Linked DNA regions of Roseiflexus sp. RS-1. The protein of the gene in region 2 interacts with the protein of the main gene of each other region in a pairwise test. Links are inferred from orthologs where the notes say so. Each region holds a gene or a part of one and is shown on either strand. Other genes may lie near its edges.

The links. Proteins that work in one complex are often made in the same cells at the same time.
Region 1: the proteins of ruvC (region 2) and ruvA interact in binary tests that used the Escherichia coli proteins (3 or more experiments, as listed by UniProt). The link is inferred for Roseiflexus sp. RS-1 from one-to-one orthologs.

Annotation. Positions count from the first base shown.
Region 1 is NC_009523.1:4,716,699-4,722,634, reverse strand. The notes cover bases 1,675-4,640. They hold ruvA (Holliday junction branch migration protein RuvA), read left to right. Parts: upstream 1,675-2,843; coding sequence 2,844-3,437; downstream 3,438-4,640. Other genes in these bases: ROSERS_RS19455 (PAS domain S-box protein), read left to right, coding at 3,595-4,640; ROSERS_RS19465 (NUDIX domain-containing protein), read left to right, coding at 2,362-2,847; ROSERS_RS19470 (heavy metal translocating P-type ATPase), read left to right, coding at 1,675-2,315. In the rest of the region: more of ROSERS_RS19470, read left to right, coding at 1-1,674; more of ROSERS_RS19455, read left to right, coding at 4,641-5,936. UniProt on the Escherichia coli protein: The RuvA-RuvB-RuvC complex processes Holliday junction (HJ) DNA during genetic recombination and DNA repair.
Region 2 is NC_009523.1:5,478,614-5,484,322, forward strand. What follows is about bases 2,631-5,369. They hold ruvC (crossover junction endodeoxyribonuclease RuvC), read left to right. Parts: upstream 2,631-3,616; coding sequence 3,617-4,123; downstream 4,124-5,369. Other genes in these bases: ftsH (ATP-dependent zinc metalloprotease FtsH), read left to right, coding at 2,631-2,726; ROSERS_RS22470 (YebC/PmpR family DNA-binding transcriptional regulator), read left to right, coding at 2,846-3,613; ROSERS_RS22480 (enhanced serine sensitivity protein SseB C-terminal domain-containing protein), read right to left, coding at 4,241-5,008; ROSERS_RS22485 (bleomycin resistance protein), read right to left, coding at 5,095-5,369. In the rest of the region: ROSERS_RS22460 (hypothetical protein), read left to right, coding at 1-501; more of ftsH, read left to right, coding at 804-2,630; more of ROSERS_RS22485, read right to left, coding at 5,370-5,469; ROSERS_RS22490 (AraC family transcriptional regulator), read right to left, coding at 5,492-5,709.

The DNA.
Region 1 (5,936 bases), 760 kb from region 2 along the record:
TGTTCTCGCCGTCCGATGCGGGATGGAGCGACCTGGTTGCCGCCATCGAACGCGCCGGTTATGGCGTGATCGATGAACGCAGCACAGCCGCATCCGGTGAAGACAGCGAAGCCGCAGCGCGCGCGCGCGAACTGGCAGTGCGTCGCCGCACGCTCACGGTCGCAGTGGTGTTGACCACCCCGCTCTTCCTGCTGTCGATGGGGCGCGATTTTGGACTGATCGCTCCCTGGTTGATCGGCGCGGGGGCGGACATGGCGCGCTCGATGAGCGGACCGATCCACGCGATGATGGAACACATCGCTGCGCGCGACGATCTGCTCAACTGGCTGTTTCTTTTCCTTGCCACGCCGGTGCAGTTCTATGCCGGGCGCGATTTCTATATCCATGCCTGGAAGGCGTTGAAGAACCGCACCGCGACGATGGACACCCTGATCGCGGTCGGATCGTCGGCGGCATACTTCTACAGCCTGGCGCTCATGCTCACCGGTCTGGCGGGGCATGTCTACTTCGAGACGGCAGCCGTCATCATCACCCTGATCCTGGTCGGCAAATATCTGGAAGCGCGTGCAAAGAGTCAGACCGGTGCGGCGATCAGGGCGCTGATCGGGTTGCAACCGAAGACGGCGCGCGTGGTGCGTGGCGGACAGGAAGTGGACATCCCTGCCGCCGATGTGCGTCGCGGCGAGATCGTCATCGTGCGTCCCGGCGAGAAGATACCGGTCGATGGGATTGTCATCTCCGGCGCGTCTGCGGTTGACGAAAGTATGATCACCGGGGAGAGCATGCCGGTGGAAAAGCGCGAAGGCGATACCGTCATCGGCGCGACGCTGAATCGCAGCGGGAGTTTCCAGATGCGCGCAACGCGCGTCGGCAAAGAGACGGCGCTGGCGCAGATCATTGCGCTGGTGCAGCAGGCGCAGGGAAGCCGCGCGCCGGTGCAGCGCCTGGTCGATCAGGTGTCTGCCGTCTTTGTGCCTGTTGTTCTGGTGATTGCGCTGGTCACATTTCTCGCCTGGTTCTTTATCGGCGGGACGGGCTTTACCCAGGCGATGATCTTTGCCGTGGCAGTGCTGGTGATTGCCTGCCCCTGCGCGCTGGGGCTGGCGACGCCGACTGCCATTATGGTGGGAGTAGGCACAGGCGCCGCGCACGGCATTCTGATCAAAAATGCCGAAAGCCTGGAGCGCGCCGGGAAGGTTCAGGCAGTTGCGCTCGATAAAACCGGAACGATCACGGTCGGAAAGCCGTCGGTTACCGACGTTCTACCGCTTTCGGGTGCGACGGTTGCCAGCAACGCACCGGCACTCCGATTGAATGCAAGTGATCGCCAGGAAACGCTGCGTCCGGTTCCGTTCAACCACGGCGCAGACCCGGCTTCGTTCGCCACCAACGGCGACCCTCTTCCGACAGACGATGCACAGCGCAACGATCTGCTGCGATGGGCGGCAAGCGCCGAGGTGCGCAGCGAACATCCGCTTGGCGAGGCAATCGTTCGTGCGGCACGGGAAGCCGGTATCCCGCTGGCTCAACCCCAACGCTTCGAAGCCGTTGCAGGGCAGGGAGTGATTGCCACCGTTGAAGGGCGCAGCGTGGCAGTCGGCAACCTGGCGCTTCTGCGCGAACGCGGCATCGATCCATCGACATTCGACAGCGACGTGACACGCCTGCAAGACGAGGGAAAAACCGTCATGCTCGTCGCCATCGATGGCGTGGTACAGGGGATCATTGCCGTCGCCGATACGATCAAGCCGACCTCGCACGCAGCAGTCGAGGCATTGCACCGTCAGGGGATTGATATGTGGCTGATCACCGGCGACAATCGCCGGACAGCGGAAGCGATCGCCCGTCAGGCAGGCATCGATCCGTCGCGGATCTACGCCGGGGTACGCCCGGAAGACAAGGCGCGCATCGTTCATGAATTACAGCAAGGACGCCGGATTGTGGCGATGGTTGGTGATGGCATCAACGACGCACCGGCGCTGGCGCAGGCTGATGTTGGCATTGCGATCGGCAGCGGCGCCGATGTGGCGATGGAGACTGCTGACATTACGCTTATGCACGGTGATCTGCGCGGTGTGGCGCAGGCAATCGATCTCAGCAAACGCACCTTGCGCACGATTCGCTGGAACCTGTTCTGGGCGTTCATATATAACATCGCCCTGATCCCGATTGCTGCCGGCGCGCTCTACCCGCTGACCGGGTGGCAACTGAGTCCCATGCTGGCTGCTGCCGCAATGGCGTGCAGTTCGGTCTTCGTGGTGACCAACTCGCTCAGGCTGCGGCGGGCGCTGGGGGTTGTAAGGGTTGAACGTTGAAGGATGGGAGAAGGCAAGTTCATTCTACGAGTAAGGAAAATACAGATTGACCCGCAACGCGGAATCGCTCATTCACCATCAACCGATCCATGCGGTTGGCGCAGTCGCCTACCGGTATGACGCGCGGAATCGTCTTCAAATCCTGTTGATCAAGAAACGTCGGGGCTACTGGACATTACCGAAGGGCAAGGTCGCTCCAACTGAAGACGATGCTTCTGCGTTGCTGCGCGAACTATGGGAAGAGACCGATCTAACGGGCGTCGTCGAGGATCAGGTGGCGCAGGTCATGTATATCACGCCACGACGACGGTTGCCACGGCGTAAAATTGTGACATACTATCTCGTGCAGGTGGCGCCGGACGCCATCGCCACACCAGGAGGGCGCTCCGGCGAGATCATTGAGCGTGTGCGCTGGGTTACCCCCGCGGCAGCGCTCCGCCGGGTCAAACGAAAGCGCATTCGTGACATCATCGCCTGCGCTCGAAATGTGCTGCGCAGGCGTTCGCAGAATCACGGAGCAGCAGATCGATGATCGCATCGATTCGCGGAATACTCATCGCAGTCGCAGCGGATCATGTCGTTGTGGAGACCGGCGGCATCGGATGGATGATCTACGCGCCGCGCCCGGTGATCGCTGCGCTTGGTGACATCGGCGCTACGGTACGCCTGTTCACCTATCTACTGGTGCGCGAAGATTCGCTCACCCTCTATGGCTTTGAAACTGTCGAACAACGGCAGTTATTCGAGACACTGCTCAGTGTGACCGGCGTTGGTCCACAGGCGGCGCTCAACCTTCTCTCGTCGGGAACCACCGATGAACTGCGGTTGGCGATTGCAACCGGCGATGTGACGCGGCTGGCGCGCACGCCGCGCATCGGCAAGAAACTGGCAGAGCGGTTGGTGCTGGAGTTGAAAGGGAAAATCAACGTCAAGGGGCTGCCGACCGGCGCCGCAGTCACTCCGGCAGTCGCGGCGGCGAACGCCGAGTTGAGCGAGGCGCTGATCAGTCTGGGATTTACCGACGCAGAAGCGGCAGCCGCGATTGCAGCGCTCCCATCGGACGCCCCGCCTGACCTTGAAGAGCGTGTGCGGCTGGCATTGCGCTATTTTAGCGCATCATAAAATGACCCTGGATGACGAGATGTCATCGTGTGACGCAGGACTGAAGAAGGATTGACCCTCCTTTCCGCGTTCGCTACAATACTCGACCGGATAACGAAACACGACAGTGCGCACGAAATCCAGACTGGAAATTCGTCACTCCACTCCGGGCACTGCAATGAATGCTGCTGATCCCCCGCAATCGACGCACGTTGTACGGCGCATCATACTCAGTTTCACCCTGACAATCGGCCTGATCGCCGTCATTGCATTGATCTCCTACGGCTGGACACAACTCCTCTTTGCCGCTGAACGGGAGCGTGTGGATCTGGTTGTCGCCAGCACGCGACAACACGCCCTGTCACAGCGTATCGCACTGTCGGCTGAGCGCCTGATGGATACGTCTGACCCGGAAGATACTGCCCGGGCGCGCGTGGCGCTGAGCGAAGCAATCGATGAGATGACGCAGCAGCATCAGAACCTGATCCGCGCTGTCGCATCGCTGCCGTCTGATGACCCACATGCACAGGCGATCCGTCGTCTCTATTTCGATCCGCCGACGGCGCTCGACGCGCGCGTGCAGGAGTATCTGGAGCATGCGCAGCGCCTGCACGACGATCAGAACCCGCAACGCTCCGATCTGCTGGCGATCCGGCAGGCAGCGCTGAACGATCTGCCGCACCTCTTCGACACGGCAACCCGTCTGTACAGCGACGAGCGTCGCACCCTTTTGTCCACAATGGATGCCATGCATGCCGTCGTCTTTGGCATCGTGCTGATAGTGCTGATGCTGGAAGGCGTCTTCATCGTGCGACCGATGGTGCGACAGACGCAGCAGTACATCGCGCAGCGCGACGAAAGTGAAGCGCGCCTGCGCGCGCGCGAAAAAGTGACGCGCGCCCTGTACGATATAACCTCAACCACGCAGATGGATCATCTTCAGAAGGTGCAGGCGTTGCTTGCCATGGGATGCGACTACTTCCGCATGACTACCGGCATGCTCACCCGGATCGACGGTGAAGAACTGGAGGTCGTTGCAGCGCATCAACCTCCTGAGCACCTGGCGCCCGGTCAGCGCTTTGCGCGCGCCGACAGTTACTGCACCGCCGTTCTGGAATCCTGCACGCCGGTTGGCATCAACCACGCCGGACAATCTGCCTGGCGCGATCATCGCTGCTACGCGCTTCAGCGCATGGAAGCATACATCGGCGCACCGGTGCGGATGCGGGGCGTGACGGTCGGCACCCTTTGCTTTGCCAGCGCCACATCCCGTCAGACGCCATTCACGGATGGAGACTACGATCTGATTCGCCTTATGGCGCAATGGATCGGTAGTGAACAAGAACGCTTGCAAACCGAAGCCGCGCTGCGCGAGAGCGAGGAGCGCTTCGCTCTGCTTGCAAGCGTCACCACCGAAGGGGTTATTATCAGTGAGCAGGGGATCATTGTTGACGCAAACGCGGCTGCCAGCACGCTGCTCGGTTGCCCGCTCGAACAACTGCGCGGCAGATCGGTGTTCGAATTCACAACTCCTGAAGGGCGAGAAAAAGTCGCTCACGCGCTTGCCACCGGCTATGATTGTCCCTATGAGGTGCTTGCCCGCCGCATTGATGGAACCCTCTTTCCCGCCGAGGTAACCGGACGGAACATCCCCTACCATGGACGGACGGCGCGCGTGACGACTATCCGCGACATGTCGCGGCAGCGTCTGGCGGAAGCCGCTCTGCGCGCCAGTGAAGAACGCTTCCGCCAGTTAGCAGAGAATGTCAACCAGGTCTTCTGGATCTGTACCCCGGCGCTTGATCAGATTCTGTATGTCAATCCAGCGTATGAACGCATCTGGGGACGATCCTGCGACAGTCTGTATGCGCAACCGGCGTCGTTGTTCGAGGCGATTGTTCTGGAGGATCGCGAGCGCGTTCTTGCACTCCACAATGCAGAATATCACCGTGGATACAGTATCGAATTCCAGATTCGGCGGGATGATGGTCAGCCACGCTGGATTCTGACCCGCGCTTTCCCGGTGATGAACGAAGCAGGGGTCATCTATCGCATTGCAGCTATCTCGGAGGATGTGACCGGGCGCAGGCAGGCGGAGGAAGAACTGCGTGCGACACTGGCAGCGCTCGAAGCGCAATACCAGGCAGCAGATCGCGCCCAGAGCGAGATGCGCGCAATTCTCGACGCTTCCAGCGAAGCGATCGCACTGCTGGCGCCTGATGGTACGTTCCTGACGGTCAATCGCCGTTTCTTCGACATGTTCGGCACGACCGCAGAACAGGCGCTCGGACATCGCCTGTCAGATATGCGCGCTGCCATCCGGTGGATCTTTGACGATGCCGACGAATTGTACGTTCGCATGTGCCACGCCCTTCAGGACACTCAGACTATCTTCCGCGAACGGGTGTCGCAGCGCAAACCACAGCAGCGCGAACTGGCGATCTTTTCTTCGCCGGTGTGGACGGCCAACCAGACGCACCTTGGACGCCTTTTCGTCTTTCGCGATGTCACGCACGAACG
Region 2 (5,709 bases):
GGAGAACGCTATACTATCCCCAACTATTTCATTGTGGCGCGCGGCAGCGACGGGCAGGCGCATCCGTTGACGATCCAGCCACTCCTGTCTGATGCATGCCCCCTCGATGCTGTTGACTATCGCGCACTGCTCCCGGCACAACGCGCCCTGATTGCCGCACAACTCAGCGAGATCCTCCGCAGAGCGCACGCTTTCTACCGGGCAACCGGCAGTATGCCCGACCTGTATGGGCAATCCGCCAGAAGCAGCGATGAACGCAAATCCAGGAAGTCAATCCCTCACCTGCCGCAACGCCTCTGGAGTTTCCTGGTTGAACGCACACTGCTGCGATCGCACAACCTGGTGCTGATCCGCGATCCAGAGTATCGAATCGTCCTGATCGACTACGATCCGGTGCGCCGGGGGCGACTGTACCGATTGACATATTTTGCCGTGCGTCGCCTGTTACTGTTGCGTGATCTTGCCGTTCTGGCATGGCTGCGCCTGGGATGGTTGACCTGACGACGTCTGCATCTCCCTGCTGTCCACGCGATACATCCACACAGCGCGTCCATCCGTCATGCCTTGAGACGGCGGTCGGTCGCATAACCGCGCATCCTGAAGAACCATCCGCCGGGTAATCAACCACTGTGCCAGGCTGCACGCCGGATGGGAAAATTGTGATCTTGCTACATTGTCTGGCTTGAAGGCGTCTGGTATAATATCACCAATGAAGGTCGAAAGAGGCCGGCACAGTGGAGTTGTGTTCGCTTTCTTGCCGCGCAAGATCAATCAGGAGCAGCGCTCCTAGAACGTGAACGATTATGGGTGATAATCGCTGGCTGAAAAATAGTTTCGTCTACCTCATCATTCTTGTTGCTGCGTTGGCGCTGTTCATCAATTACTTCAACAATGCGCAGGGTCAGCAAGAGGAACGCGGCATCTATCAGGTGCTCGCCGATGCAAAAGCTGGCAGAGTTGAGAAGATCGAAGCGCAGTCGGGCAACTCCGAAATCCTGGTGACGTACCGCGATACCAGGGCTAAGGTGCGGTCACGCATCGAGTCGAACGATAGTATTACGATGCTGCTTGTGCAGGCAGGCGTGCCGCTCGACGCAGTGAACGTCGAGGTGCGCGCAGCGCCAGCATGGGGCGGTCTGCTGAATGTCTTCACGTTCCTGCTGCCAGTCTTACTGATGATCGGCTTCTTCATCTTCTTTATGCGTCAGGCGCAGGGGTCGAACAATCAGGCGCTCTCGTTCGGCAAGAGCCGGGCGCGGATGTTTTCCGGCGATAAGCCGACGGTAACATTTGCCGATGTTGCCGGTCAGGAAGAAGCCAAGCAGGATTTGACAGAAGTCGTTGAGTTTCTCAAGTTTCCCGACAAGTTTGCCGCCCTTGGAGCGCGTATTCCGCGTGGTGTGCTGATGGTAGGTCCGCCAGGAACCGGCAAGACCCTCCTGTCACGCGCGGTTGCCGGTGAAGCCGGGGTGCCGTTCTTCTCGATCTCCGGTTCAGAATTCGTCGAGATGTTCGTCGGCGTCGGCGCCAGCCGTGTGCGCGACCTGTTCGACCAGGCGAAGCGTAATGCCCCCTGCATCGTCTTCATTGACGAGATCGATGCCGTCGGGCGTCAGCGCGGCGCCGGGCTTGGCGGCTCCCACGATGAGCGTGAGCAGACCCTCAACCAGATTCTGGTCGAGATGGACGGCTTTGATACGAATACGAATGTCATCGTGATTGCAGCCACGAACCGCCCCGATGTGCTCGACCCGGCACTGGTGCGCCCCGGTCGCTTCGACCGCCAGGTGGTGCTCGATGCTCCGGACGTGAAAGGGCGCATCGAGGTGCTCAAGGTGCATACCAAGGGCAAGCCGCTCGCCGATGATGTGCAGTTCGATGTGATCGCGCGTCAGACCCCCGGTTTCTCCGGTGCGGACCTGGCGAATGCAGTGAACGAGGCGGCAATCCTGGCGGCGCGCCGCTCGAAGAAGAAGATCGGCATGGCAGAGTTGCAGGACGCGATTGAGCGCGTGGCGCTCGGTGGTCCGGAGCGCCGCAGTCGGGTGCTGACCGAACGTGAGAAATTGCTGACTGCATACCACGAATCGGGGCACGCCATCGCCGCCGCTGGTATGCCCAAAGCTTTCCCGGTGCAGAAAGTGACGATCGTGCCGCGTGGACGCGCTGGCGGGTATACGCTCTATCTGCCGGAAGAAGATAGCATTCGCTACACTACCGCATCGCAGTTCGCCGCACAACTCGTGTCGGCGCTCGGCGGGCGCGTGGCGGAAGAGATCGTCTTCGGTCCTGATGAGGTCTCGACCGGCGCCGCAGGTGACATTCAGCAGGTGACGCGCATTGCCCGCGCAATGGTGACGCGCTACGGTATGAGTCCGAAGCTCGGTCCGATTGCGTTCGGTGAGCGTGAGGAACTGATCTTCCTCGGGCGAGAGATCACCGAGCAACGCAACTACAGCGACGATGTCGCGCGCGAGATCGATAATGAAGTGCATCGCATCGTTTCGGAAGCGTATGAGCGCACACGCCTGATCCTGACGCATAACCGCGAGGTGCTGAACGATATGGCGAGTGCGCTGATCGAGTATGAAACGCTCGATGGCGAACGCCTGAGAGAATTGCTCAGCCGTGTGGTGAAGATCGATGAGATCGAGAGTCGGGTGAACGGCGGCAACGGCATGCTGACCACGCCATCGGGCATGAACGTTCCGTCTGCACAGGCATAACCACCGCGCCAGGCAGCAACAGGGGAGGCAATGCCTCCCCTGTTTTGTTTCTGTATGCTATAATGCCAGAACGATGAGATAGCTTTTTCTGACACGCGGCAGTTCTGGAGAGTCTGGTTATGTCTGGTCACTCGAAATGGCACTCAATACGGCGCACGAAGAGCGTGCTCGATCAGCGGCGCGGGCAACTCTTCACCAAACTGGCGCGCGATATTACGATTGCAACGCGCGAGGGAGGCAGCGGCGACCCCGAAGCAAATTTTCGCCTGCGCCTGGCAGTTGATAAAGCGCGCGCCGCCAATATGCCGATGGAGAACATTCAGCGCGCTATTGATCGCGGCCTGGGCAAAGGTGGCAGCGATGCCGCTGCGATTGAAGAGATCTACTACGAAGGGTACGCCCCTGGCGGCGTGGCGCTCTTAATCGAAGCCGCCACCGATAATCGCAACCGCACCGCTTCTGACGTGCGCGCAACCATGACGAAGAATGGCGGTAGCCCCGGCGAACCAGGTTCAGTCAGCTGGATGTTCGAAACCAAAGGGCTGATCACCATCGATCTGTCGGTCAAACGCCTCGATCCAGATGAAGTGATGCTGATTGCCATCGACGCTGGCGCAGAAGACGTACAGATCGACGACGATATCGTTGAGGTGTACACCGATTTCAAACAACTCGCCGCAGTGCGTCAGCACCTGATCGCCGCCGGGCTGCCGGTGACCGGCGCCGAAAAGACCATGATCGCCAAAACGACGGTGCAGCCTGATACCGCCGATGCGCTCAAGGCGATGAAACTGATCGAGAAACTGGAAGACCTCGACGATGTGCAGAAGGTCTACAGCAATCTGGATATCACCAGCGAACTGGCGGAACAGTTTGTGCAGGGTTAATGGGTGACTGCCACGCGGACAATCGGGATCGATCCTGGCACCGCCCGGATGGGATGGGGCGTCGTTGAAGAAACGGATGGAGTGCTGCGTCTGGTCGATTGCGGCGTGTTGACCACATCGGCGGAATTGTCGCAGGCAGAACGGTTGCTCCTGCTCTACAACGAACTTCGCCATTTGATTGAACAATACCACCCTGCCGCTGCTGCTATCGAAGAACTCTTCTTCGGCAAGAACGTCAATACCGCGCTGACCGTCGGGCAGGCGCGCGGTGTTGTGCTCCTGACCCTCGCCCAGGCAGGCATTCCCGTGTACGAATACAAGCCGCTGCAAGTCAAACAGGCGCTGGCGGGGTACGGCGGCGCCGATAAGCGTCAGATGCAGGAGATGGTTCGGCTGACCCTCCGCCTCCCTGCCATTCCGCGCCCCGATGACGCCGCTGATGCCGTGGCGGTTGCGATCTGTCACACCTACGCCGCACCGATGATCCGGCGCATCGAGGAAGGTCGGTAGATTGCTGCCGGGCGCTGATATGGCCCTTCTCTACCCAGCCTGGCACAACCCTGCGCTCACCTTCTACCCCACCGCCTGCGCGAAAACCAATCAATCATGGTGTCAGGCACAGTTGACTCAATACCCAAACAGTTTCTTCAGGAAAGATTTCTGGTAGATAGGTCGTGTCGAGTTAATAATATGCTGAGAGAAATCAGAGTCATCCAAACGCATGAAATCAACAATGTCATCTTTTCCCATAACTTCAGAGCTAATCACCCCAGCATCACCAACAATTCTCTCCCAATCCCTACTGGCGTCAATGGCTATCAGCAAATGAGGTGGTTCACCACTTTTCGGATTGTAGAACTGTACCAGGTATGCCCGATTTACGAATTTGTTTTTTGCAAAATACTCGCACAATGCTTTGACCAGACTGGTAGGGTAAACAGCAGGCCGCCCAATGAGGAATGCAGTCTCTTCCTGGGCAGTGTATCTTTGGTCAGGCTGGAAAATAGACCCGTCTAACATTCGCTCAATCTCTTGCGGAATGAATTCCTTTCCATAATCAGAATCAGGATTTAATACAATATGGACATCCCTGGTAAGCTCGAAGAAATCTCTTCCTTTTAGTACTACATATGCCGTCTCAGAACTAATAAATTCCTGTAATCGTTGTAGAGACGAAAAAACAGGCAACCAGGCCTGTCCGTTCCTTTCAATTTTGGGGACTTTCAATTCAAAACTTTCCGACATGGTGTTGTTTTGCTCCTCGGAATCGCTTTCAGCATAGTTAATAATAAAAATGTCTGCTTCCAACAAATCACGATAAAACTGTGGCCTGTAAGATGGGTTCAGCGCAGCGCGCATGAGTGATCTTTCCAGATCGTTGACTGGTTCAAACATAGTTCCTCAACAGTGCCTCACAGCACTGAGCTCAGCCGTGCCGCAGGCGTCGGGTGCAGTAGGTGTGGGGCGGCATTGGTTTGAGTCTAGTTGCCCTTATACTCAAAGAAGAATAATCCATTTCCATCGATACCAAGTGCAACAAACTCTTTGCCGCCCCAAGGCTTCTCTTCTAAAGTTCCATGTGGATGTATAACGCCCGTTTGCTTGTATTCTGCGTAGAGAGATTCAATATCGCTGACTGCCACCCTACAAGCAGTGTTTTCAGCAATATTCTTATCCTGACATTCCCATAAATGGATCTCTACTGCGTCACGTTTGATGGCGGCATAATCGCCATAGTCGAATACTTCTGTAAATCCCATTTTATTCTTGTAAAATTCAAGCGAAGCCTGTATATCAGAAGCGGGGAATTTTGGTATGGCATATCTAAACATCATCTTGTGAGCGATTTGTTGCACGGTTATCCGTCTTGATTGCTAATCATTGAATCGGAACGCAAAAGTCCATAACGTGCTCATAGTAGATCTCATAATTGGGGCGTCGCAGATCGACAGTAAGTTGATGTTGTGGTACATACTCAGCAAAGAAACGTCTTATAGTCTCTCCTATTGTAGCCGAATCTTTCTCAAGTGATAGAATTGCATAACGCCCACCTGGGAGTTGTTTGGTGTGAATATCTTCTGTGTTCAAGGGCGCGA